Regions from separate parts of the Asaia spathodeae NBRC 105894 genome, predicted to be linked through region 2. Evidence: riboswitches for the same ligand, from Rfam matches in the RefSeq annotation. Region 2 holds a riboswitch; each other region holds the start of a gene.
The links. Region 2 has a riboswitch for cobalamin ahead of AA105894_RS13890 (DUF1636 domain-containing protein). Riboswitches for the same ligand answer to the same signal wherever they lie in the genome.
Positions count from the first base shown of each region.

Region 1: linked by a shared signal. The riboswitch ahead of AA105894_RS11525 (TonB-dependent receptor) and the one ahead of AA105894_RS13890 (DUF1636 domain-containing protein) in region 2 are both predicted to bind cobalamin.
Region 3: linked by a shared signal. The riboswitch ahead of AA105894_RS01835 (HoxN/HupN/NixA family nickel/cobalt transporter) and the one ahead of AA105894_RS13890 (DUF1636 domain-containing protein) in region 2 are both predicted to bind cobalamin.

Region 1 covers NZ_BAPY01000038.1:34,135-42,058, forward strand. Annotated here, with positions in the region: gene AA105894_RS11500 (TonB-dependent receptor domain-containing protein) at 1-350, shown strand, start outside; gene AA105894_RS11505 (DUF817 domain-containing protein) at 432-1,286, shown strand; gene AA105894_RS11510 (ribosomal maturation YjgA family protein) at 1,307-1,696, shown strand; gene AA105894_RS11515 (TonB-dependent receptor) at 1,880-4,282, shown strand; gene AA105894_RS11520 (phosphocholine-specific phospholipase C) at 4,300-6,318, shown strand; cobalamin riboswitch at 6,404-6,605, shown strand; gene AA105894_RS11525 (TonB-dependent receptor) at 6,695-7,924, shown strand, end outside.
Region 2 covers NZ_BAPY01000072.1:16,311-24,234, reverse strand. Annotated here, with positions in the region: gene cobN (cobaltochelatase subunit CobN) at 1-1,090, opposite strand, end outside; gene cobW (cobalamin biosynthesis protein CobW) at 1,094-2,116, opposite strand; gene AA105894_RS13890 (DUF1636 domain-containing protein) at 2,113-2,493, opposite strand; cobalamin riboswitch at 2,629-2,834, opposite strand; gene AA105894_RS13885 (response regulator) at 2,953-3,672, shown strand; gene AA105894_RS13880 (ATP-binding protein) at 3,669-5,048, shown strand; gene AA105894_RS13875 (DUF3313 domain-containing protein) at 5,175-5,921, shown strand; gene AA105894_RS13870 (hypothetical protein) at 5,918-6,052, shown strand; gene AA105894_RS13865 (Hint domain-containing protein) at 6,106-7,924, opposite strand, start outside.
Region 3 covers NZ_BAPY01000002.1:43,289-51,212, forward strand. Annotated here, with positions in the region: gene AA105894_RS01830 (TonB-dependent receptor) at 1-2,836, shown strand, start outside; gene AA105894_RS01835 (HoxN/HupN/NixA family nickel/cobalt transporter) at 2,882-3,922, opposite strand; cobalamin riboswitch at 4,019-4,230, opposite strand; gene AA105894_RS01840 (NAD-dependent succinate-semialdehyde dehydrogenase) at 4,430-5,800, shown strand; gene AA105894_RS01845 (SDR family oxidoreductase) at 5,933-6,796, shown strand; gene AA105894_RS01850 (S46 family peptidase) at 6,919-7,924, opposite strand, start outside.

The DNA.
Region 1 (7,924 bases), on a different contig from region 2:
CCTATGCTGATTACACCGGGTTTGGCGCGCTCCTGACCACGCCACCGCGCTCGGTGCTGGCGGGCACGGTCGGTGTGCATCTGCTCGACAACAAGCTTTCCATCGGCGGGCGCATCCGTGCAGCAACCCAGACGCTCGGACGCCCATCGAGTGCAACGGCGCTCTACCCCAAGCAGGGTGGTTATGTGGTGTTCGATCTGTTCGGGTCCTACCAGCTCACCAAGCAGATCCAGATGTTCGTCAATGCGGATAACGTGACAAATCGCCGCTACTACACCAGCGCCATCTCGACCATCCCGAACCAGGGACTCACGGTTATGGGCGGTCTGAGCTTCGCTCTGTCGCGCTGACCCGTCACAGTAACGTTACGTGCCCTTGTATAGCGGCACGGGCTGCGGCAGGAGCGGAGCAAAAAGCAAGGATCTGCCACCATGCCCGCCACCGAAACGCGCTCGACCCAAACCAGCCTGGAAGACAGGCTGGGGCGCTGGGTCAGGCGCTATCTGCACGGGTTCTGGGGCATGTTTGTGCTCTTCGTGCTCAAACAGGGATGGGCCTGTCTCTTCGGCGGGCTCCTTCTGGGCGCCATTCTCGCCTCGCATTATCTCTGGTCGCCAGACTGGCCGATCTATCGCTATGACGCGCTGTTCATCTTCGCTCTGGTGACTCAGGCCCTGTTTCTGCTGTGCGGTCTAGAGACGCGACAGGAGGCCATGATCATTCTGGTCTTTCATCTGACCGGCACCGCCATGGAGTGGTTCAAGGTGTCTGCGGGGTCATGGGCCTATCCCGAGCCCGGCTTTTTCAAGCTCATGCATGTCCCGCTGTTTTCCGGCTTCATGTATGCCTCGGTCGGCAGTTACATGGCCCGCGTCATCAGGGTTTTCGACATGAGCTTCGTCCCCTATCCGCGCTTTGCTCTTTCCCTGACACTGGCGCTTGCCATCTACGCCAATTTCTTCACGCATCATTTCCTGCCCGATCTGCGCTGGGGGCTCGTTCTGGCCACGCTTGTTCTCTATGGCCGCTGCTGGATACGCTATCGTATCGTGGGCGCGCATTTCTGGCGCATGAGGCTCCCTCTGGCGGCCTTTTTCTCAAGCATCGCCCTCTGGGTTGCAGAAAATATCGGTACTTTTACCGGGACCTGGCTTTATGCCCATCGGCACTTCACCTGGGTGGTGCATCCGCAGAAACTGGTTTCATGGTACCTGCTTCTCTATGTGGCTTTCATTACCGTCACCCTGCTCCTCCGCCCCGATAGGGCGACCACTGACAGAGCGTGAAACGCCGCCGACACAACAAATTGAGCCGAACGCGTCTCATCCTGACGACGGGCATGATTATCGCGGTGGGTCTTGTCTGCCGCCTTGCCCCTCTGGGGCTTGACCCATTTGCAAGAAAATGGAGCGGCTCGGTCTTATGGGGCGCGCTTTTCTGGTGCCTCGCCGCCTTCGTCGTGGGGGGCGACAGACGATTGTCGCGACTGACGCTCGCCATTTTTGGCTGTTTTGCGAGTGAGACACTCAAACTGGTCCATATTGCACCTCTGGATGCCTTGCGAAAAACCGCTGCCGGCGGCTTTCTGCTCGGACATGCCTTCTCCTGGTACGATATGGCGGCCTATCTCGCCGGCATCATTCTGATGGAGTTCGCAAGCGCTACATCCAGAATGAAAAGACGGTCTCGTCCATAGATCATCCGGGCAGTTGCGTCAGGCCGTGCGCCGCGGTTCGTGAGAGCGGTAAAAGACAAAACAATGACAGCAATATGACTGTTTTATTTCGGTAACGATTTAATAAAACCATAATACTGCATAAGAGATTATGTCGATATTTACGGCCCGTAATTCGATCACGAAGCGAAACGGCCCCAATCGATGAAACTCAGACTCAGCCTTGTTCTTTCCGCCAGCCTTCCGGCGCTGCTGATTGCCGGACATGCGACGAACAGGGCTCATGCTCAGGATAGCGCCCCAAGCCAGAAAGCTTCCGTTGCTGGCAAGACAACCAGCCATGCGACAGACAAAAAGACGGCCCGCCAGAAGGACAAGACAACGGCGCGCTCGAACGCTGTCGATGCCAGGACCCCTGAGTCGATCATCGTGCTCGGCGCCGGTCAGGCCCGCGAGACACAGACGATCTCGCGCACAGCCATTCAGGAATACACACCTGGCACCAGCCCCTTCAAGACGCTCTCGAAACTGCCCGGTGTGATGTTCACCTCATCAGACCCGCTGGGTTCCTATGAATGGTCACAGCAGATCATCATCCGTGGTTTCGATCAGAGCCGTCTCGGCTTCACCTTCGACGGCGTGCCGCTGGGCAATCTGGCCTATGGCAACGATAACGGTCTTTCGATCGGGCGTGCTCTCCAGACGGAAAACAACGGCCCTGCAACCCTGACCCAGGGTGCAGGTGCAGTCGGCGTTGCCGCCTCGAACGACCTCGGCGGTGCACTGCAATTCACCTCGATCGACCCCTCCGACAAATTCGGCGCCGATGTGAGCGGTACAATCGGCTCGGCGTCAACATGGCGCACCTTTACCCGTATCAATAGCGGCCTGCTCAAGGGAGGCGGCAAGTTCTACGTTTCCTACAACCATCAGGACGCGAATAAGTGGAAGGGCGATGGCGTTCAGCGCCAGGATCAGGCCAACGCCAAATTCGTCCAGCCTTTGGGCGAACATCTGAAACTGACCGTGTTCGGCGACTGGTCCAAGCGCGCTGAAAACGACTATCAGGATCTCTCCCTCTCCCAAATCAAGACCTATGGCTATAATCTGGACAATATCACCGGCAATTACGCGCTCGCCAAGCAGATTGCCTATGCTTATGCCAGCCAGAACACCATCCCCTTCCCCAAGGGGATCCAGAATGTGGATACGGTCTATTACAATGCAGGCGGCCTGCGTGAAGACGCGCTGGGCTATGGCAAGCTCGATTTCCGGGTCAATAATCGCCTTTCAGGCTATGTCATGGGCTACGGCCATACGAATACCGGCGAAGGTGTGTGGGTCACGCCTTATCAGTCGACGCCCGCACAGCTGGGAGGGTCACCCCTTTCCACACGCACAACAGAATACGACATCCACCGCGCCGGTTTTATCGGCAGCCTGACCTACAAGATTGCCAATCACAGCATTGAGGGTGGTTTCTGGTTCGAAAACAATAATTTCAATCAGGCGCGCCGCTTCTATCCTCTCGCGCTCGACGGATCGCCTTCTTCCATCCATTGGTATCGCGACAACGCCTTTGCCACGCAGTGGCAGAGCGCCTTCAACACCAAGACCTATCAGGTGCATCTGGGCGATACCTGGAAAATCACGCCAAAGCTGAAGGTCAATTACGGCTTCAAGTCACTGATCGTTGACAACACGGCGCGCGCCATGAACGGCAATTATCTCGGCACACCTGTCGCCACGGCCTATCCGTCAGGGTCGCTGAATGCCAGCAATGGCTTCCTGCCGCAGGTTGGCGCAAATTACCGCTTCAACCATAATCACGAGATCTTCCTCGACTACAGCCGCAATATGGCGGCCTTTGACAGCGCCCAGACATCAGGGCCGTTCTCGACCACGGTGGCAGGATTCCAGGCGCTGCAGGGGCGTCTTAAGCCTGAAATGTCGAATACCGAGGAACTTGGCTATCGCTATCATACCAAAACCTTCCAGGCGACGGTAACCGGCTATTACGTCCAGTTTGAAAACCGCCTTCTCTCGGTGACTCAGGGCGTGGGCATTCAGGGCAATGCCTCGGTTTTGTCGAATGTGGGTGGGGTCATCTCTCGTGGCATCGACACTGCCGTGAACTGGCAGTTTGCTCCGAACTGGTCGATCTTCGCTTCCTATGCCTTCAACAATTCCTTCTATCAGGACGATGTGATGGCGAATGGTACGGTTTCCGCCGCAATCAAGGGCAAGAACGTGGTCGGTATGCCGCGCAACCTCGCCAATCTGCAGCTCGGCTATGACGACGGCCAGATCTGGGGCAACGTCCTTATGCAGATCCAGGATCGTCGCTACTACACCTATACGAACGACGCCTATGTGCCGGCCAACGACGTGTTCAACCTGAATCTCGGCTACCGCTTCAAGAGCCATAATTTCTGGCTGCGCGGGCTTGATACCCAGATCAACGTCTCGAACCTGTTCGACAAGCGCTATGTCGCGACGGTGGGCAGCAACGGCTTTATCAATTCCGACCCTTCGGGCACGTTCCAGACCCTTCAGGCCGCGGCCCCGCGCATGGTATTCTTCACCATCCGCAAGCACTTCAACTGAGAGACGGATCAGCCAGCATGAAACCCAGCCGACGGCATTTTCTCAATCTCGGTGCTGCCGCCCTCGCTGGGGCCATGCTGCCTGAAAACCTGAAACAGGCTCTGGCCATTCCAGCCAACCGGGAAACCGGCACGATCAAGGACGTCAAGCACGTTGTTATCCTGATGCAGGAAAACCGGGCATTCGACCATTATTTCGGCACGCTGCGCGGTGTGCGCGGTTTTGGTGACCCGCGGGCAGAACGCCAGGCTGATGGCAGTTCCGTCTTTGCCCAGAAAGACGAGAAGGGCCGCGCTATCTGGCCCTTCCTGTTCGACACGGTGCATACCTCTGCCGCCTGCCTGAAAAGCCTCGACCATAGCTGGAAAGGCACGCAGGCAGCATGGAATGAGTGGGATAGCTGGGTACCGCACAAGACACCCATGACCATGGGGTATTTCACCCGCAAGGAAATCCCCTATTACTATGCCCTGGCGGATGCCTTCACGATCTGCGACGCCTATCACGCCTCGATCTTCGGGCCGACCAATCCAAATCGTCTCTATTTCTTCACCGGCACGAACGGGCTCGCTGTCGGTTCAGCGGGCAAGCAGGCAGTCGAGAATGTCGATGACGGCAACTGGTCTGCCGACATGGCCCATGACAACCCGAAATTCACGCCTTTCGACTGGACGACCTACCCTGAACGACTGCAGGAGGCCGGTGTTACCTGGAAATTCTATCAGGAATACGACAATTTCGGCGACAACCCCCTCGCCTCGTTCCGCCAGTTCCGCAATCTCGACCGCAAGGACTGGCGCTACCTGAACGCCCGCGCCATCGCCCCCGGCTCGAACAAGGAAAACATGCACGAGCTTGAAGGGCGTTACCTGCTGGATGCTTTCGAGCATGATGTTGCAGGAGGCACCCTGCCGCAGGTCTCATGGATCGTTCCGCCAGCTGCCCTGTCGGAACATCCCGAAGCCCCTCCCGGCTTTGGCGAGCATCTGATCTCGAAACTCATCGATATTTTCGTTCGTCACCCCGAGACCTGGGCCAAGACAGTCTTCATTCTGAACTACGACGAGAATGACGGCTTTTTCGACCATGTGCCACCGCCTGTCCCTGCGCTTGCGGGGCAAGGCAGCACCACTGTTTCATCCGCAGGCGAGAGCTATCATGGCGAGCCTGTCGGTCTCGGGCCTCGCGTGCCTGCGTTGATCATCTCTCCCTGGACAAAGGGGGGATGGGTCAATTCGCAGGTATTCGACCACACCTCGATCCTGCAATTTCTCGAAAAGCGTTTTGGCGTCGCATGCCCCACCATCACCCCCTGGCGGCGATCTGTCTGTGGCGATCTGACCTCCGTCTTCGATTTCTCGAAACCCGACGCTGAATGGTCGGCGAAGCTTCCCAATACCGACGACTATCTGCCACAGACGCGTCTTTCCTGCGCGCATCCGCCGCCGCTCGTGCCGTCGCAGGGCAGCCTGCCGATGCAGGAAGCCGGACAGAGGCCGAGCCGCGCCCTGCCCTATCGCTTTGCTGTCACCACCCATGCCGATGATCCGACAAAACTCACCTTCAGTAATACCGGCAGACAGGGTGTCGTTTTCCGTATTCGCCAGACGGGCATGGCAAGCCAACATCTGACGGTGCCCGCTGGCACGATCAGCCTATTCGCCTGCGCGCCTGAGGGTTTGGTCGAAATCTACGGACCAAACGGTTTCTACCGCCTTCATCGTCCTGCAAGCGGCGTGGCCCTGCTGCAGGAGGAAGGAGACAACAGCTTGCGGCTCGTCTTCTCGGTATCGAAGCCGTCCAGCAAAGAGACGGTCCTGAGCAATCTGTATAACGGCAGGAGTGAAGAGCGTCCGCTCAAGCCCGATACGCAACGCGTCGAGATTGTCGATCTGGGCCCCAGCCAAAACTGGTATCACCTGGAGTTGAAAGACCAGGCGGGCACGGTCCTGCTCGCACTGGCCGGACATGTCGAAAACGGATCACCGTCCCATTCTGATCCCCATATGGCCACAAGCCCGACAAGCCCGAGCTGAAAAGAGGCGCGTGTCATTTGGGATACGCGAGCGTTACAAGAGACCTGCATAAGCCTCGCGTCTGATTGACAGGGCGTGCGCGGGCAGTAGGGTCGCGCGCGATGGTTCCCGCTCGCCGGGATGAAAAGGGAACATGGTGCGATGCCATGACTGCCCCCGCAACTGTAGGTGAAGAGAGCACTGACAAGGGCCCTTGCGGCCCGGCCACTGGGTTTATCCCCCCGGGAAGGCATGTTGTTGCTTGGTGACGCACAAGTCAGGAGACCTGCCATCATCCATGGTCACGGACGAGAACTGATGGGCGGGGTGTCCCGGAAGTGGCGGGTGCAAATCTGCCCATCGTAGTGACGTGAACAGACCGGATAGATCCGCCACCATGCGCCCTCTGCGCCCCTTCAGATCGCTTCTTCTCGCAGGGCTTCCCCTGCTCTCCCTCCCTCAGGCCGTCGCGCAGGATCAGGGAGCGAATGATGAATACATTACCGCCCACGGGCAAAGCACAGGGCTCAATGCCCGGCCTGCCATCGGTGGCAGGCTCGGCCTGAGCCTGCAGCATAACCCGGCTTCGATTGCGGTGATCGACCAGAAGATCATCTCGCAGCGCGGTTACGCCCAGGCCGAACAGGCTGCCGATTTTGCACCGGGCGTCACTTCTGGCGGGTCACCGGGCAACCCGGCACAGCTCATGATGCGCGGGTTCAGTGGTAATCAGATCCTGATCCTGCGCGACGGGTTCTATTTCGGCCCCACCACCATGGTGAACCGGCCGCTGAACGCCTTCAATCTCGAGGCAGTTGAGGTCCTCAAGGGTCCGTCTTCCGTTCTTTACGGACAAGGCGCTGTGGGTGGCACGGTCGATATGCGCACACGCAGCCCCGACCCGGATCATGCGCATCTGGACACGCTGGTTTCCTATGGCAGCTTCAATACCTGGAATGCAGGCATTGGCGGGTCGATCCCGCTGTCACCGACACTGGCCATACGCAGTGATTTCAGCCGCACCTCGTCAGATGGCTACGTCAAGGGCGCTGATCCGCATAGCAATGACTGGACGACGACCCTGCTCTGGCATCCGTCACAGAATTTCTCGGCCCGACTGGGTATGGATTATCTGACAGATGAGCTTTCCACCTATTACGGCGCCCCTCTGGTGCCGGGCTCTGCCGTTCAGGATCAAGCCAAGGGTCTTCTGCATTCATCGAGCGGGCTGGTTGTCAGCAAGGCCTCGCTCTGGCGCAATTACAATGTTGCCAACCCGCGAGCAAGTTCGGTCAATGCCACGCCGACCCTGCATCTGAACTGGATCGTGAACGACCGGCTCACCCTGCATGACAAGGCCTATTTCTCCTATGCCAAACGGCGGTGGGACAATGCCGAGACCTACAGCTATATAGGTAGCGAAGGCGCAGTCGATGCCAGTAATGCCCCAATCGAGCCGGGGCGGATCGGGCGTGACCGGTTCTATGTCTATCAGAACCAGCATCAGATCGGTGATACGATTGACGCCCGCTTTGACTCCACGTTTTTCGGGTTGAAGAACCGTCTGGTGATTGGAGGAGACGCCTATTATCTGCGCTTCATCCGCAATCGTGGTTTTCCCGACGCC
Region 2 (7,924 bases):
GAACGAGCGCGAGACGCCGTTCCGCCGGGCTTTGACGCGCCAGACGAAGCCAGCCCTGCACCTGCTGCACCATGAGCGCAATGCCGGGTGCATGGGCAACGCGTCTTGCAGGCAGGCCGGGTGCTGCCTCGTCGCGAAACGAAATCGGAGTGCCGGTCAGGCGGCCATCGAGTTCAGGCAACACGCATTGCATCGCCAGATCCGATTGCGACAGGCCACGGCCTGATTTCTGCCAGGCGCCCAAGGTCGCACTCGGCTGCAGGATCTGCACCACCGGCACCTGCGCCGCCTCAAGTAGGGATGGGGTGCCGTCATCGCCACGCGCAGCGAAGAAGGTCGCATTGAGAATGATCTCGGGCGGCTCTTCCATCATCCAGCGATCGACAAAAGGCAGGACGCTCGGCGCGCGGAGCGAGGCCACGTAGATCAGGTCAACGCCAAGGCCGGATTCGTAAAGCGCCTCGGCAAGGGCATCGACCCCGTCGAGATCGGCCGCGAGCAGGTGAGCGCGATAGAATACCAGCAGAACCCGGCTTGTCCGCTCTGTGCCAAGCCGACGATAGACACCGGCGGGCGGCAGGGCCTCGGCAATGGCGCCATCATCCGGCGCCAGCCCGGCAAGGCTGGCCATAAGGGTCAGGGCGCATCGCAGATTGCGGGCGCCCCCCTCACGAAACAGTCCGTCGAGACGCTCCCATTGCGCAGTATCGACGTTCGACAGGGCTTTCAGCGCGGGGTTGGGCGTGGCCTCTCCCGTTATGAACGCCAGAGGAATGGACCGTGCACGACAAAGGGCGCGCAGTTCATCCACACCATAACGCCAGTATTCGGTGCCCCCCAGAAGACGCACCACCACGCAGCGTGTCCGGGAAATGGTCTGTTCAAGATAGAGATCGACCGACATCGGGTGGCGCAGGCGAGACAATGTGGCCACGCGCAGGCTGGGGTCCTGCGCGCCATGCACAGCACTCAGCCCAAGCAGGTCACTTTCGGAAAAAGACAGCAGAACGAGATCGGCGGGCTCATGACCGAGATCCTCGGCCATGGCCTGCCCGTCCAGATCATGCGTTTCCCGAAAGAGAAGATGCATGGCTCAGCCAGCGTCGAAGCTGTTCTGTACAGCAACCGGATCGAGCCCATGCAACCCGATCACGACCAGCCTGCCCTCGCCCTGCGCAGCATTGCCCCATGGTTCGAAGGCATGGCGGATGCGACTGCCGACTGCCTGCACACCCAGACGCAGCGATTTCCCGGCGATGGGCGCATAGCCCTTCATGCGCAGCACATCATGCGTCAGCGCCACATGCTCGAGGCGGGCAATGAAACGCTCGACAGTTTCCTGCTCCCTGATGGGCAGAACAAAGCTCGTGAAATCGTCATGCTCGTGTTCGTCAGCGCCATCATGATGGGACGGGCGTGCAGCCAGATCATCTTCGGCAGCGGCAGAAAGGCCGAGCAGCACGGCGGGATCGACCTGACCTTCACGGGCGCGGATCACACGCACGCGGCGCTTGCGACCAGCGAGAGCAGCCTCCACGCTGGCAAGTGCCGCCTCATCGAGAAGATCGGTCTTGTTCAGCACGACCAGATCGGCGGAATCGAGCTGATCCTCATAGACTTCCTCAAGCGGATTGTCGTGATCGAGTGACTCGTCTTCCTCGCGCTGCTTCGCCACGGCCTCAGGGTCATCGGCAAAACGTCCTGCGGCAACCGCCGGACCATCGACAACGGTAATGACACCATCGACCGTCATGCGCGTGCGCACGCTCGGCCAGCCGAACGCCTTGAGCAGAGGCTTGGGCAAGGCAAGGCCCGATGTCTCGATCACGATATGCTCTGGCGGCTGCGGCCGATCGAGCAGCGCCTCCATGGTCGGGATGAAATCATCCGCCACGGTGCAGCAAAGGCAGCCATTGGTGAGTTCGACGATATCTTCTTCCGGGCAGTTCGGAATGCTGCATCCACGCAGGGTCTCGCCATCAATGCCAAGCGAGCCGAATTCGTTGACGACGATGGCGATGCGACGACCATTGGACTGCGCGATCAGATGGCGCAGCAGCGTGGTCTTTCCGGCGCCAAGAAAGCCGGTGATGATGGTGACAGGAATCTTGCTCATGAGACGCTTTCCGGAACGGCATGTTGTGGGGCAGGAGCAGCAGGATTCTGGGCAGGAAAACGCCCCAGAATGATATCGCGCAGCGAATCAGGGCGTCTGGAGGGCATGACCGTGCCTGATGCCGAGCGACCATAGGCCTGCGCATAGACAAGCAGGTCTGGCGCGAGTTCAGGACTCAGCTGACCAAGCAGCCATGACCATTTTCCCGGCATGGAGAGGGTCGCGGTGCAGCCCTGCCGGCAGGCAGCGAGACAGCGCACGCTCTCGACCGCGACCAGAGCAGGATCTGCCAGTTCGGTCAGGGCATCATGCAGGGCCTGCCCGCCTGAGGCGCAGGTCTGACAGACATGAAAAACGGGTTTGGGCTGCGCGTTCATGACAATCCGGGCTTTTTGCTCATCCCCGCAACAGGGGCCGAAAACAAGGCGCAGTGATGATTGCCGGCGCATGCACCGACCTGACGCATTCGACAAAATGCAATCCGTCACGATCCGGGCACCCCGCCGGTCCATGAAATCAGCGAAATGACGGCAGGTCTCCTGGCTTGTGATGCCGGTCTCCCGAAATCCCTGCCCCCTTCCCGGAAGAGCTCCAGTGGGATCGTGGCAGGGGTTTGACATCACCTACAGTTGCGGGGGCAGCGCGGGACTGGGGCATCTCTGCCCGGACCCGCTTCCCTTTTCACCCCTTGCGAGGCACCGTCACGCCTGTCCTAGCAGGTTTCGAACGCGCCATGCAAAGCACGAGGCCCTGCCGGTCGATGCATTATTTCCATCTTGAAACATCATGTCTGCTCCCGACATCATGGCGGTCTGGCTCCATGATACGAACGAGGGATGACCCCCATGCCGCATCTTCTCGTTGTCGATGACGATCAGGATATCCTGACGCTATTGACCAGCTTTCTGCGCAAGCACCAGTACCGCGTCTCGACGGCGGAAGATGGTGAGGCCATGTTCGCCCTGCTGGAGGCCCAGCCGGTCGATCTCGTGATTCTCGATATCATGCTGCGCAACGAAGACGGGTTCAGCCTCTGCCAGCGCCTGCGGACAACATCGCGCCTGCCGGTCATCATGCTGTCGGCGATGGCTGACCATACCGATCGCGTGGTGGGGCTCGAAATCGGTGCTGATGACTATCTGACCAAGCCTTTCGACCAGCGCGAGCTGCTGGCCCGCGTCAAGGCCGTGCTGCGGCGCACCGTGGACCCGGTTGCCCCCAGCTCTCCATCGACGCGACCGGTCCTGTGCTTCGGGGGGTGGCAGCTTGATGTGGCCCGCCGTGAGTTGCGGTCGAGCGAAAACGCACTCGTCATGCTGTCAGGCGGCGAGTTCGACCTGCTGCTTTCCTTTGCCGAGCATCCCCAGCGTGTGCTGACACGCGACCAGCTGATGGACATGGCGCGCGGCCCCGATCATGCCGCCTTTGACCGCAGTATCGATGTTCAGGTCAGCCGGTTACGCCACAAGCTCGAGACCGATCCGAAAAATCCGAGCCTCATTCGCACCGTGCGCAATGGCGGCTACATGTTTGCCACGACGGTCAGACGCGCATGAGCCGAACCCTGTTTCTGGACGACACGATCACGCGTCGTCTGATCGTGACCGTGGCGCTGGCTGCCGGGGTCACCCTGCTGTTGATTGAACTCTTCTTCCTGTTTGGCGGCCGCTGGACCAAACCGGATATCCAGGAGACCGGGCTCCCCGCCCAGGTAGCCACCGTCATCCGCATGACCCAGGCTGCCCCTGCCGCGTCACGACAGGCCCTGACACAGGCTGCGGCGACCGACCAGCTGCGTTTTGGCTGGTATCCCTCCGGCTCGGCCATTGCCACGGCTTTGCTGCATGGACAGTACCGACCCGCCGAGATCGAACAGGGCTGGGATTTTCTCAAACCCTATCTGGCGCACCGGCCAGAGAGGCTTGCCGTCTTTCAGGAAGACAATCCGGTCTCGCAATTGCCCGGCATGCCTTATGATCGCTCGGTTTTTCACGAGTCCTATTTTGCGGCACTGCAATGCGACGACGGAAGCTGGATCCTGTGTATCGCGCTGCAGCGTTTCTGGGGTCTCTATGCCTTTGAACGTTTCTGTCTCGAAGCCGTGCTGCTGACGCTGTGGATCATCGCTGTTTCCGCCATCGCTTCGCGCCAGCTCTCACGCCCGATCGAACATCTGGCCTATGGCGTGCGCAATCTGGGTGCACAGCCCCGCCTGATGCCGCTCAGTGAAGAAGGCCCACGTGAAATCCGGCTGGTGGTGGAAACGATCAACGCAATGCAGGCGCAGATACGCAAATTCGTTACCGACCGCACCACCATGCTCGCAGCCATTTCCCATGATCTGCGGACCCCGCTCACCCGTATCCGGCTGCGCGGTGAATTCATCGACGATACGGACCAGCAGAGGCTGCTGTTTCGCGATGTCGATGAAATGCAGGCCATGATCGACGGCGCCTTGTCCTTCTTCCGTGACGATGCTTCACGCGAGGAAAACACGATGTTCGATCTGTCGAACCTGCTTCAGACAATCGCCTATGACTACACTGATCAGGGTCATGACGTGCGCTTCATCGGACCAGACAGAACGGGATATAACGGCCCGCCTTATGCGCTGCGTCGTGTATTTTCCAATCTTGTCGAGAATGCCATCAAATATGCCACCGCGCCGCAGATCGTGCTTTCACCGGCGCCGGATGGCAGTGCGACGATCATCGTGAGGGATAACGGGCCGGGCTTGCCGGAAGCGGCTCTGCAGACTGTCTTCGAACCCTATTTCCGTCTTGATAAATCGCGCAATCGCCAGACCGGTGGCGTGGGACTTGGCCTGACCTCTGCCCGCACGATCATACGCGCGCTGGGGGGCGATATTGCCATGACCAATCGTAAGCAAGGTGGGCTCGATGTCTGTGTTTTCCTGCCGGGGCCCCGTTAATTCGCCCTTTGTTTCAGCTTTCATATAGTCGGGACATCACCCTGAAAAATCACGCGGGCATCAGAGGCTGATCAGACGCAGCCTTCATGCGGGGCTTCGTTTTCCCTCTCTCAGGTAACACTCGCCATGCCCCCTCAGCTTTCTTGCCGCCTTCCGGCGCAACGCCTTGTGTCCCTGCTCTTCTCCTGCACCGGCGTCCTGCTTCTGGCGGGCTGCGCCGGGCAGAAAACAACCCGGACCGGTTTTATCGCACCGGAAACCTACGGGCAGATGACTCACCCCAAGGGCCATACGGACGATCTTGTCTATATTGCGCCCGGCCTGCATCCGGGGGGCTATCGTTATGCGGTGATTGATCCGGTTCTGTGGCACCCCGTGCGCAATGCTCCGGTGCTCAAGCCCGACATACAGGCCCGTATGACGGGTGCCTTCGAAGCCGAACTACGCAAGACTCTCGGCGAAGATTTCCAGATCCTGCCTGCAGGCCCTGTCGCCATGATGCCACCCGGCACTCTGCGGATCAGCGCGGCCATCACCAATCTGCGCCGCAGCAAATGGTATTATAATGCCCTGCCGATCGTGGCCGGATTTGCTGCCGGTGCAGCGGGCGGCGGCCTGCCGCCCATTCCACCGCCGGCTCCCGGCGGAGCAAGTGAGGAACTGATCGCCACTGATGCCGCAACCGGCGCGCCGGTTCTGGCCATCGCGACCTATAATAACGGGATGCCGTGGAACATGGTCGGCCAGTGGCTGCCCTATGCCCATGCACGACGCGCCTTCCATCTGGCGGCCCTGCTGATGAAAGAGGAGGTGCTCAAGACGGGTCTGGCCTCTGCCTCTCCTGCCTATGTCGGAGGAAAAAGCCCCTCATGAGCCCTTTTCGCCTCACCCTGCGCCGCCACTGGCCCCTGCTCGGTCTGTTTGTCGATCGCCATGCGCTGATGGCCATCGAAACCTGCCTCGCGCTGGTTTTCACCCCTCGCCCGCCTGAGGGCGGTGAATGAATGCATGATAATCCGGGGTCTCTCTTTGCACGGAAAGAGACCCCGTTTCCCGATCAGGCGCTCAGGCTCATTTCCTGATCCCGGGCATCTGCGTCGACCAGATAGGGGCCGCCCTCCACAATCTGGATCGCGAGCATGGAGACCGTGTCTCTTGCCCCAAGATCGAGCTCGAGCAAGGCATTGCCGTTGGTCCAGCGGCAGGGGCAGGCGTCGCTTCCGAGCCAGCCATCCAGCGCCTCGCCGGAGAGATGTCGGGTCAGTTCCACCGTCTCCGTGGCATCGAACAGCGTGATGCTGCCGACCAGAACGCCCAGCAGACGACGATCATCCACATAGGGACCAATCGCGTCACAGGGGCGGCTTGCCCGCGAGCACAGCCGCACGCTTTGCGTACCGGGCGGGATCATGAACGTCACCTGGTCCTTGTTCTCGCGTAGCTTGCGGATGATCTTACCTTTCTCGGTCATGAGATGGAGATCGGCATCCATCGTCATTTCCGGTGTCGCCACGCGGCTTTCCGTCCCGAGATGGATGGCACGTGCAAGCAGGTCGTTGAACAGGGGCTCAACCGCATCACGAGCAACAAGCAGCGGTGCCGCGGCGTCCTGCTCCCATGTCTTTGCCTGACCCGGGAGACGTTTGACAGCACCGGGCTGGGCAAAGGTCCGGGCATTGCCGGTATCGAGATAGCTCTCCGTCAGGGCACCGTCAGCCCAGATGACAGCATGATGCTCGGTTTCGATATGATAGTAATGATAGGTCGTGATGCTGGTATCGATGAAAATGGTGCGCCCATTGACCAGCATACGCACCGGCACAAAACCACCACCGAGATACAGGCAATGCTCTGCCGTCACGAGAAGGTCCTTGTGCGGCATGTTCTCGGCCAGAGCATTCCTGAGAATGCGGACAGGATAATCGGCAAGATTGGCTGACAGGCTGTGGCCGACCGTCTTCTCCTTTTCGCCCACCCAGGTAACGCAGCGCAGAACAGCCTCCTGTGTCTGCGGATCGAAAGTCAGGATCTCATCGCCGATCCTGATATCCTCGACTGGCGTTTCACCCTCTGCCGTACGGATCATCGTACCTGCAAGGAAGCAGACATCTGCCGCACCGTAGATCGTGACCGTTGCACCGCTGCCCAGATTGAGGGGCGGCACGAGGGTCGCACCACTGGAAACGGTGAGGGTTGTGTTCGAGAGATTGACCCCCGAGATCGATCCCCCGCCCAGAACTGTAACGTAATCATTGCCGTTATAGGTCGTATAGAACGTGTCATTGACGGATTTGCCACCCGAAGAAATAGTCGTTGCTTCGGAGTTGCCATAATTATTGGACGTGACACCCCCGGACGCTACGTTCAGATAGCCGTTGTTCAGGGTAGAGTTCTGGAGCACGCCGCCTGCCATGACGTTGACGACAGGCCAGCCGGTACGCCCGGCCAGAAGACCATCGACCACAGCTCCTGACATAACGTTGAGCGTCGCATTTTCGAGATAAACCGGACCGGAGATCGATACGCTGCCGCTCTGGTAATAGGTGACGCCACCACTATTGACGGCAGACCAGATGCCTCCTGTCAGATAGGCCCCTGTCGACAGTGAATGCGAGGTCACGACGCCTGAATCGATCGTGATATTGCTGGTGGTGAAATTGACCTGCTTGTTGCCCGACATCACGACACCCAGCTGATCGGCCTTGATGCCGGTGAGCAGCGACCCTGTGAGGGCGCTCAAGGTCATGCCTGACGTGACCGTACTGCCAGTCAGAGTGGCGCCGGCGGCAGCAGAAATGACAGCCGTGTGCCCATTGGTCGCATAGAAATCGTCATTGATAGACTGGGCGCCCGAGGCATAGGTCGCCTTATCGGCA
Region 3 (7,924 bases), on a different contig from region 2:
CGACAATTCGCCTCTCGGCACCCAGAGCGCGTTCGGTGCGGGGCAATCCTTCGTCAGTCTGCTCAATCTCGGGTCACAGCGCACCCTTACCCTTGTGGATGGCATGCGTATGGGAGGCGGCGCCACTGCCTCGATCTATGGTGTCGGGCCGGGTTCCGAAGTCGATATCAGCGCCCTGCCGACATCATTGATCAAATCGATCGATACGCGTCTCGGAGGCGCTGGCGCCGCCTATGGCGCCGATGCCGTGGCTGGCGTGATCAATTACGAACTCGATGATCATTACAAAGGGGTCTCGCTCAACGCGCAGGGAGACTGGTCGCAGAAACTCGACAACGCGGCCGAGAAAATCGCCTTCAAGGCAGGAACAGGGTTCGACCATGATCGTGGCGGACTGGTTTTCGATCTCGAATACCGCAATCAGGCGGGTATGCTCGCCAGTGACCGGCCTGACAGTTTTGGCGAGAATGCCGTTATCTATCATCGCGCCGCGCTGGGGCAGAATTCACCCTATACATTCGTGCTCGGCCCGGGAACGCGCTATATACAGAATTCGCTGACAGGCATGCCCACCCTGACGGGGAATTACGGCGATCTTCCTGTCTACGGGGGGCTATACGGTGCGACCTATGCCGGGCTTGCCGATGCGGGGATTGCAAGCGCAAACGGCACACCTCTGGTTTTCAGCCAGAACGGCCAATCACTCGTCCCGTTCAACAGCGGCACACTGCTCAAGGGGGATAATGCGCTGGGTATCGGCGGTGACGGATTGGCCTTGCGCAATTACATCCAGATGCGCACGCCCTCTGACAGGCTCAATCTCACGCTTCTGGGTCATTATGATCTGACGGATCATCTCCACGCCACTTGGCAGGGCTGGTATGCCAGAGGCAGTTCATCGAACCAGGTCAATAACGGCACCTTCAGCAGCGCTGCCTTCAATGATGCCCTGACACCCAATAGTAATGGTCCGCTAAGCAGCAGCTATTTCACTGAAGGGGTGGTGAATGGCCCGCTCGCGCTGAGCACCGACAACCCCTATCTGACCAGTGCAGAAAGCAGCACCATCAAAAACGCCCTTGCCGCGAATGGTCTGCCGACTGACCAGTTCTATCTGAACCGCCTCAACCAGGATCTCGACACCGGCTATTACCGCACCACTCTGCAGATGTTTCGCTTTCAGGGTGGATTGCATGGTGATTTCAGGGCTTTGAACCGCAACTTCAAATGGAAGATCAAGGGCGAGTATACACGCTATACCAATGTGACCACCCAACCCTCTTTGGTCATACCCAATCTGGTCAATGCTCTGAATGCCGTGCGTGCCGCCGATGGAACGATCGAATGTGCACCCGGTTATGAAAGCGCCCCCATTGCCACACGCAGCGCCGTCTGCGCGCCCCTGAACCCGTTCGGCTATAACCAGATGAGCCAGGCAGCACGCGATTACGTGACAGCGATCTCGCGTTCATCAAACCGCAACACGCAGCGCGATCTGCAGGCTGAAATCAGTTCTACCGTTTTCAGGCTTCCTGCTGGCGATATACGCTGGGATCTTGGTTACGAGCACCGGCGCGAAGCCTATCATTTCAGTCCCGGCACTTATCTGAGCGGCTGGGAACAGGCAGATGGCACGGTGCTGCAATATGGCAATGATGCCGTCATTCCGGCCACGGGCGGCGCCTATCATACCCATGAGGGCTTTGGCGAACTCGATGTGCCGCTCGTCTCGCCCGGCATGCATGTGCCCGGCATCTATCATCTTTCGCTCACAGCCAATGGGCGCCTGACCTATAACAGTATCACCGGTGCCTATTGGACCTATATGGCGGGCGCATCCTGGTGGCCGATGCGCGATTTCGGACTGAGCGGCAACTACGCCGTTTCCGTGCGTAATCCATCTGTCGGTGAACTCTATTCACCACGTTCGACCACCTATGAGAGCGGAACCGACCCCTGCTCGAGCGCCAGCATCACGTCCGGCCCCAATCCGGCCCTGCGCGCCGCCAATTGTGCAAAGGCAGGCCTGCCCCGGAATTTCACGTCAAACTTCGAATCCTACTCTTTGCCGGGATCAACGGGCGGTAACGCGCATCTGCGCAATGAACATTCCAGAAGCTTCACAGGCAGTCTCGAATTTCGCCCCCATTTCATACGCGGTTTCGACATGAAGGCCTCGTTTGTCGATGTGAAAGTTGCCGACGCCATTACCTATCTGAGCGCCAGCAACCTGCTCGCTGCCTGCTATGATTCCGCCGATTATGACAGCAATCCGTTCTGCTCGACCTTCAAGCGTAATCCCTCAGGACAGATCACCTCTTTCCAGTCCGGCTATTATAATATCGCCAGCTATGAAACGCAGGCGCTTCAGACGACGCTTGATTATATCCTGCCTCTCAGACGCCTCGGCCTGTCCGATAATTTCGGCACGGTCGATCTGCAGGGCAATTACGTTCATTACCTCAAAAGCCAGCAGCGTTACCTCTCCACCACCTATCTGCTGGCGGGAAGCACGGCGTCGCCCAAGGATAATTTCACGCTCAACACCACCTGGCAGCGCGGCGCGCTCACGGCGCAATGGCAGACGATGTGGTACGGGCCGAGCCTTTTCATGCTTCAGGTGCCCTCCACACGTTACGAGGCCAATAAGCGCCCGGCCTTTGCCCAGTTCAATCTCTCGCTCGGCTACGAAATCACGAAAAACCTTTCAACGAATTTCGTGATCAACAATATCACCGATGCCCTGCCGAAAGATTCCGGCATCTACAACCTCACCCGTTACTATGAAGCCCTGATAGGGCGCAGCTTCCAGATGCGTATCGGCGCCAGTTTCTGACGCCGCCGCAAGGCAAACTCATGTGTCGATGGGGCGGTTCGGGCTTTATCCCCGGCGACGCCTGTCGACGCGATAAAAGATCAGCGAGGCCATCCAGGCCAGCACGAAGAGGCCGATCACGATAAAGCCGATCTGGTTGAAACTGTCACTCACCAGTGAAACGAGCTGCCAGAAACGCCCTTCGAAGCCGATCTTGTCTCCCAGCAGTTTCAGCGTTTCGATGCTGCCGATCCCGACAGCCACAATGACCGAGATCAGGGTGATGATGATATTGTAGCGCAGCTTGCGCAGTGGATCGACAAACGCCCAGCGATAGGCCCCGAGCATCAGCACGCCATCAGCCGTATCGATCAGGGCCATGCCAGCTGCAAAAAGCGCCGGGAAGATCATGATGGTCGCAATCGAGACGCCATGACTGGCCTGAGAGGCAGACAGGCCGAGCAGGGACACCTCCGTCGCCGTATCGAAGCCCAGACCGAACAGGAAGCCAAGCAGCACCATATGCCAACTTCTGGAAACGAGCCTGAAAAGCGGCGTCAGCAGACGGGCCAGCACTCCCCCCTTGGCCAGCAGCGCATCGATATCAATTTCCTCAACCGCACCGCCAGACTTCACATGACGCCAGGCACGCCAGGCGCCACGCAGCACGATGAAATTCGTTATCGCCAAGGCAAACAGAAAACCGGCTGAAATCAGCGTGCCGGTCACGCTGCCGATATCACGCCAGGCGCCAAAACGATCCTGCATCGCCTGAGACAGCAATGCCGTTCCCAACGCCGCCAGCACAACGATAAGAGAATGACCGATGGCAAACCAGAACCCGGTCAGAAGTGGCTGACGCCCCATCTGGATGAATTTGCGCGTTACGTTGTCGATTGACGCGATATGATCGGCATCGACTGCATGACGCAGGCCAAAACCATAAGCCAGCAAGGCATTGCCCAGCAGAAGAGGCCTGTCACGCAGCAGCAGGAAACTCCAGATCCACAAGCCCAGATTGGCCAGTATCAGACACAGGCCAAGGATCGAGATACGCAGGCGCAGGCTTTTCTCAGGCGGGTTTATCTCCCCGCTCACCATCGTCATGAGCGCGTCATCCCTGTCCTGTGGCGCAAGGGGCTTGCGAACGCGTGATTGAACAAAACCTCGTCTCCAGCTGCCGGATCGTCCCGTCCGGCTGCCACGGCAGCAAAGACGAAGGCAGGTCTCCTGGCTCGCGGGTCGTCATATCCTGCGCCTTCCCGGAAGCACGCTTCCAGTGGCCCGAGCAGGAACTCGCCGCTCACAGTTGCGGGGACAGCTGCCGCCGCAAGCCCGATCCTGAGCGGATCTGCCGGCCCGTTCGGCATTCCCTTTTCACTCGCTTGCGCGAGACCTTCGACAGAGACGGAAGTAACCACTCACAGCCCTGAAAGCCAAGCCAATTCCCCTGTCTGATGCGCTGTTTTCTGCGCTGCATCGCCATGCCCCTGCCTTCGTTGACAGAATTTTTCGCACAAAAAATCACGCAACCATCCCGCGGCTCGGCCTTTCTGAAACCATGCAGATCACCCGACCGTGAGGCCGGGGGTCCCCAAGAAAGGAGCTATTACGATGAGCCTTTATCGGACAATCAACCCGGCAACCGGCAAGACCGAGCGCGAATTCGAGCTTCACACCAAGGCCCAGGCCTTCGAGAAACTCGAGGCTGCCCACGAGTTCTATAACAGCGACTGGCGCCATCGCAGCTTTGACGAGCGCAAGGCCATTGTGCTGAAGGCTGCGGAAATCCTTGAGCAGAACAAGGAAAAATACGCACGCCTCATCGCCATCGAAATGGGCAAGGTATTGCCGGAATCCATCGCGGAAACCGAGCTTTCTGCAAAAATCCTGCGCTACTACGCCGAGAACGCTGAGAAATTCCTCGCTCCGCGCGAGATTGAGGTCGCCAAGGGACGTGCCACCGTGCTGAGCCAGTCTCTGGGTGTCATCTACTGCGTGGAGCCCTGGAACTTCCCCTACTACCAGCTCGCACGCGTTGCTGGCCCGAACCTGATGGCAGGCAATGTCGTGCTGGCCAAGCACGCACCCGGCGTGCCGCAATGTGCGCTCGCCTTCGAGGCCCTGTTCCTCGAAGCCGGGGCCCCCAAGGGTGCATGGACCAATCTCTTCATCGACAACGATGTGTCTGAAGAGCTGATCGCCCGCCCCGAAGTGCGCGGTGTTGCCCTGACAGGGAGCGAGCGCGCGGGCAGCGCGGTCGCCGCCCAGGCGGGCAAGGCGCTCAAGAAGACCACGCTTGAGCTTGGCGGTTCCGATCCGTTCATCGTGCTCGAAGACGCCAATCTGGATGAGGTGATCCCCAACGCTGTTGCGGGTCGCATGTCCAATAACGGTCAGGTATGCACAGCAGCCAAGCGCATGATCGTGCATGAATCGCTTGCCGACGAATTCGTCCGTCGTCTCTCCGATGCCATCGCCGAATTCCGCTATGGCGACCCGCTGGAACAGGGCGTGACCCACGGGCCGATGAGCAGCGAAAACGCCATGAAGCTGGCCCTGAGCCAGGTCGAAAAGGCCGTCTCCAACGGTGCCAAGCTGGTCGTGGGCGGTAAGCAGCTCGACCGCGAAGGCTTCTTCATGCAGGCAGCTCTGCTGACCGGCGTTACCAAGGATAACCCGATCTTCTACGAAGAGATCTTCGGTCCGGCTGCCATCGTCTACCCCGTGGCTGACGATGATGCCGCCATCGCACTGGCAAATGACTCGCCCTACGGTCTGGGTGGCTCGATCCATACCAGCGATGTCGAGCGTGGCCGCAAGCTGGCCGAGCGCATCGAAACCGGCATGGTGTTCATCAACGAGCCGACCGGCACCGCTCCCGAGCTGCCCTTCGGTGGTGTCAAGAATTCCGGCTATGGCCGTGAGCTTTCTTCGAACGGGATCGAGGAATTCGTCAATCACAAACTGATCCGCTCAGCCTGATTGATGATCCGGATATCAGGGGTTTTCACCCCTGATATCCTTTGCCACGGAACTAAACCTCACGTTTTCGCGATGAACACAAGCAGGCCGCGGGCCGCGCTTTTTTCCTTCTCCCGCACGAAGGTGTTCATCATGACGACTTTCCCCAAGCCCCCTTTCGACACCCCTCTCCAGGACCGTATCCCCGGTCAGACCGAGGCCATGACCCCGCTGCCTGATCATGGCGAAAACAGCTATGAGGGTTCCGGACGTCTGACGGGCAAGATTGCCCTTATCACGGGTGCCGATTCCGGTATCGGTCGTGCTGTCGCCATCGGCTTTGCCCGCGAAGGCGCCGATATCGCCCTCTCCTTCCTTGCCGAAGAAGAAAAAGACGCAAAAGAGACGGCGCGCTGGATCGAAAAGGCAGGCCGCAAGGCGCTTCTGCTCCCCGGCGATCTGAAATCACGCGAAATCTGCAAGACCGTCGTGGACGAGACCGTTGCTGCCTTTGGGCGCATTGATGTCCTCGTCAACAACGCTGCCTTTCAGGTCGAGCGCCTCGCCTTGGAAGATATCTCCGAAGACGAATGGGATAACACTTTCGCCACCAATATCGGTGCGACCTTCCGCCTCACACGCCATGCTGTCGCCCATATGAAAAGCGGCGCCTCGATCATTCATACGATCTCGGTCAATGCCGACAGCCCCAAGCCGCGTCTCCTGGCCTATTCAGCGACCAAGGCCGCCATCCAGAATTTCAGCGGTGGTCTCGCCCAGCTTCTCGGCGAGAAGGGCATCCGTTCGAACACCGTCGCCCCCGGCCCGATCTGGACCCCGCTCATCCCCGCGACGATGCATGGCGATCATGTGCATGAATTCGGTGCCGACACACCGCTCGGGCGTCCTGGCCAGCCTGTCGAGCTGATTGCCCCCTATGTGATGCTCGCCAGCGATGAAGCCAGCTACATCTCGGGCGCCACCATCGCCGTGACGGGCGGTACGCCGGTTATCTGAGTATCCGGGGCTCCGCCCCAAAATCCCGCCAAAGGGCCGTCGCCCTTTGGAAACCCTCTATCAGGGATGAAAGGGGCGTGCCCCTTTCCGGGGGGCGGGGCAGCGCCCCGCAAAAACCACGTTCAGCGATGGCCGTTGATCAGCTCGCTGGCCAGCCCGTCTTCATGATAGACAATCTTCAATGCTGTGATGATGGCGCTCGTATCCGTCGCGACCGCACGGTTATTGTTGATGTCGTAATAGAGATCGCCAGCAAGGCTGGGCAGATTACCGTCGAAAATCAGACCGACAGCCTTGCCCTCGCGGCTGATGACCGGCGAACCGGAATTGCCACCCACGATGTCGTTGGTCGAGACGAAATCGAGATGCGTCGACGGGTTGACTTCACCCTTGGCGTCGAGCCAGCGCCTGGGCAGGGCGAATGGCTCGCTGCCAGTAGCATGATGGTACATCCCGGCGAAATCGGTGAAGGGCGCCACATCGACACCGTTCTTGCGCCAGCCCTTGACCGTTCCATAGGAAAGACGCGGCGAGAACGTGGCGTCAGGATAGAGCGTATCGAGACGCCCATCAGCCTTGGCCTGAGCAAAGCGGGCACGGGCAATATCACCCTGGGCCTTGTGCAATGGCGCAGTGACCTCATTGCGCATCTGCTCACGCAGCGCGGCATAGCTTGGGTAAAGCTTGCGGACGAAAACGACCAACGGATCATTCGAGGCCTCGACAGCCTTCAGACCGCCCTTCCATAGCGCCAGACGCGCCGCCGGATCGCCCATTTTCGTGCCCTTGATCAGACGGGCAGCGAGTTCATCGGGGGCATCGTTGCCAAGCGCCAGGTGCACGAGCGCATCATCGGCGCCGATGGTCTGACGCAAGCTTGTCAGACGCAGTGCGAAGAGAGCGGTTTCGAGTTCGGGATAAAACGGCTCCTTTGCGCCAAGCGCCGTCTCGATCTCGCCAAGCTGCGCGTCATGAAACCCGGAATGACGCTTGGCGTCGGGCTTGCTGCGTTCGTTCGCGCCCTCCACCAGAGCCATGACATTATTGACCGCCCCACCGAAGACCATGCTCAGAGCGAGATTGCGCGTGAACAGATCTTTTTCGAGGGCAATGGCCTGATCGACCGCC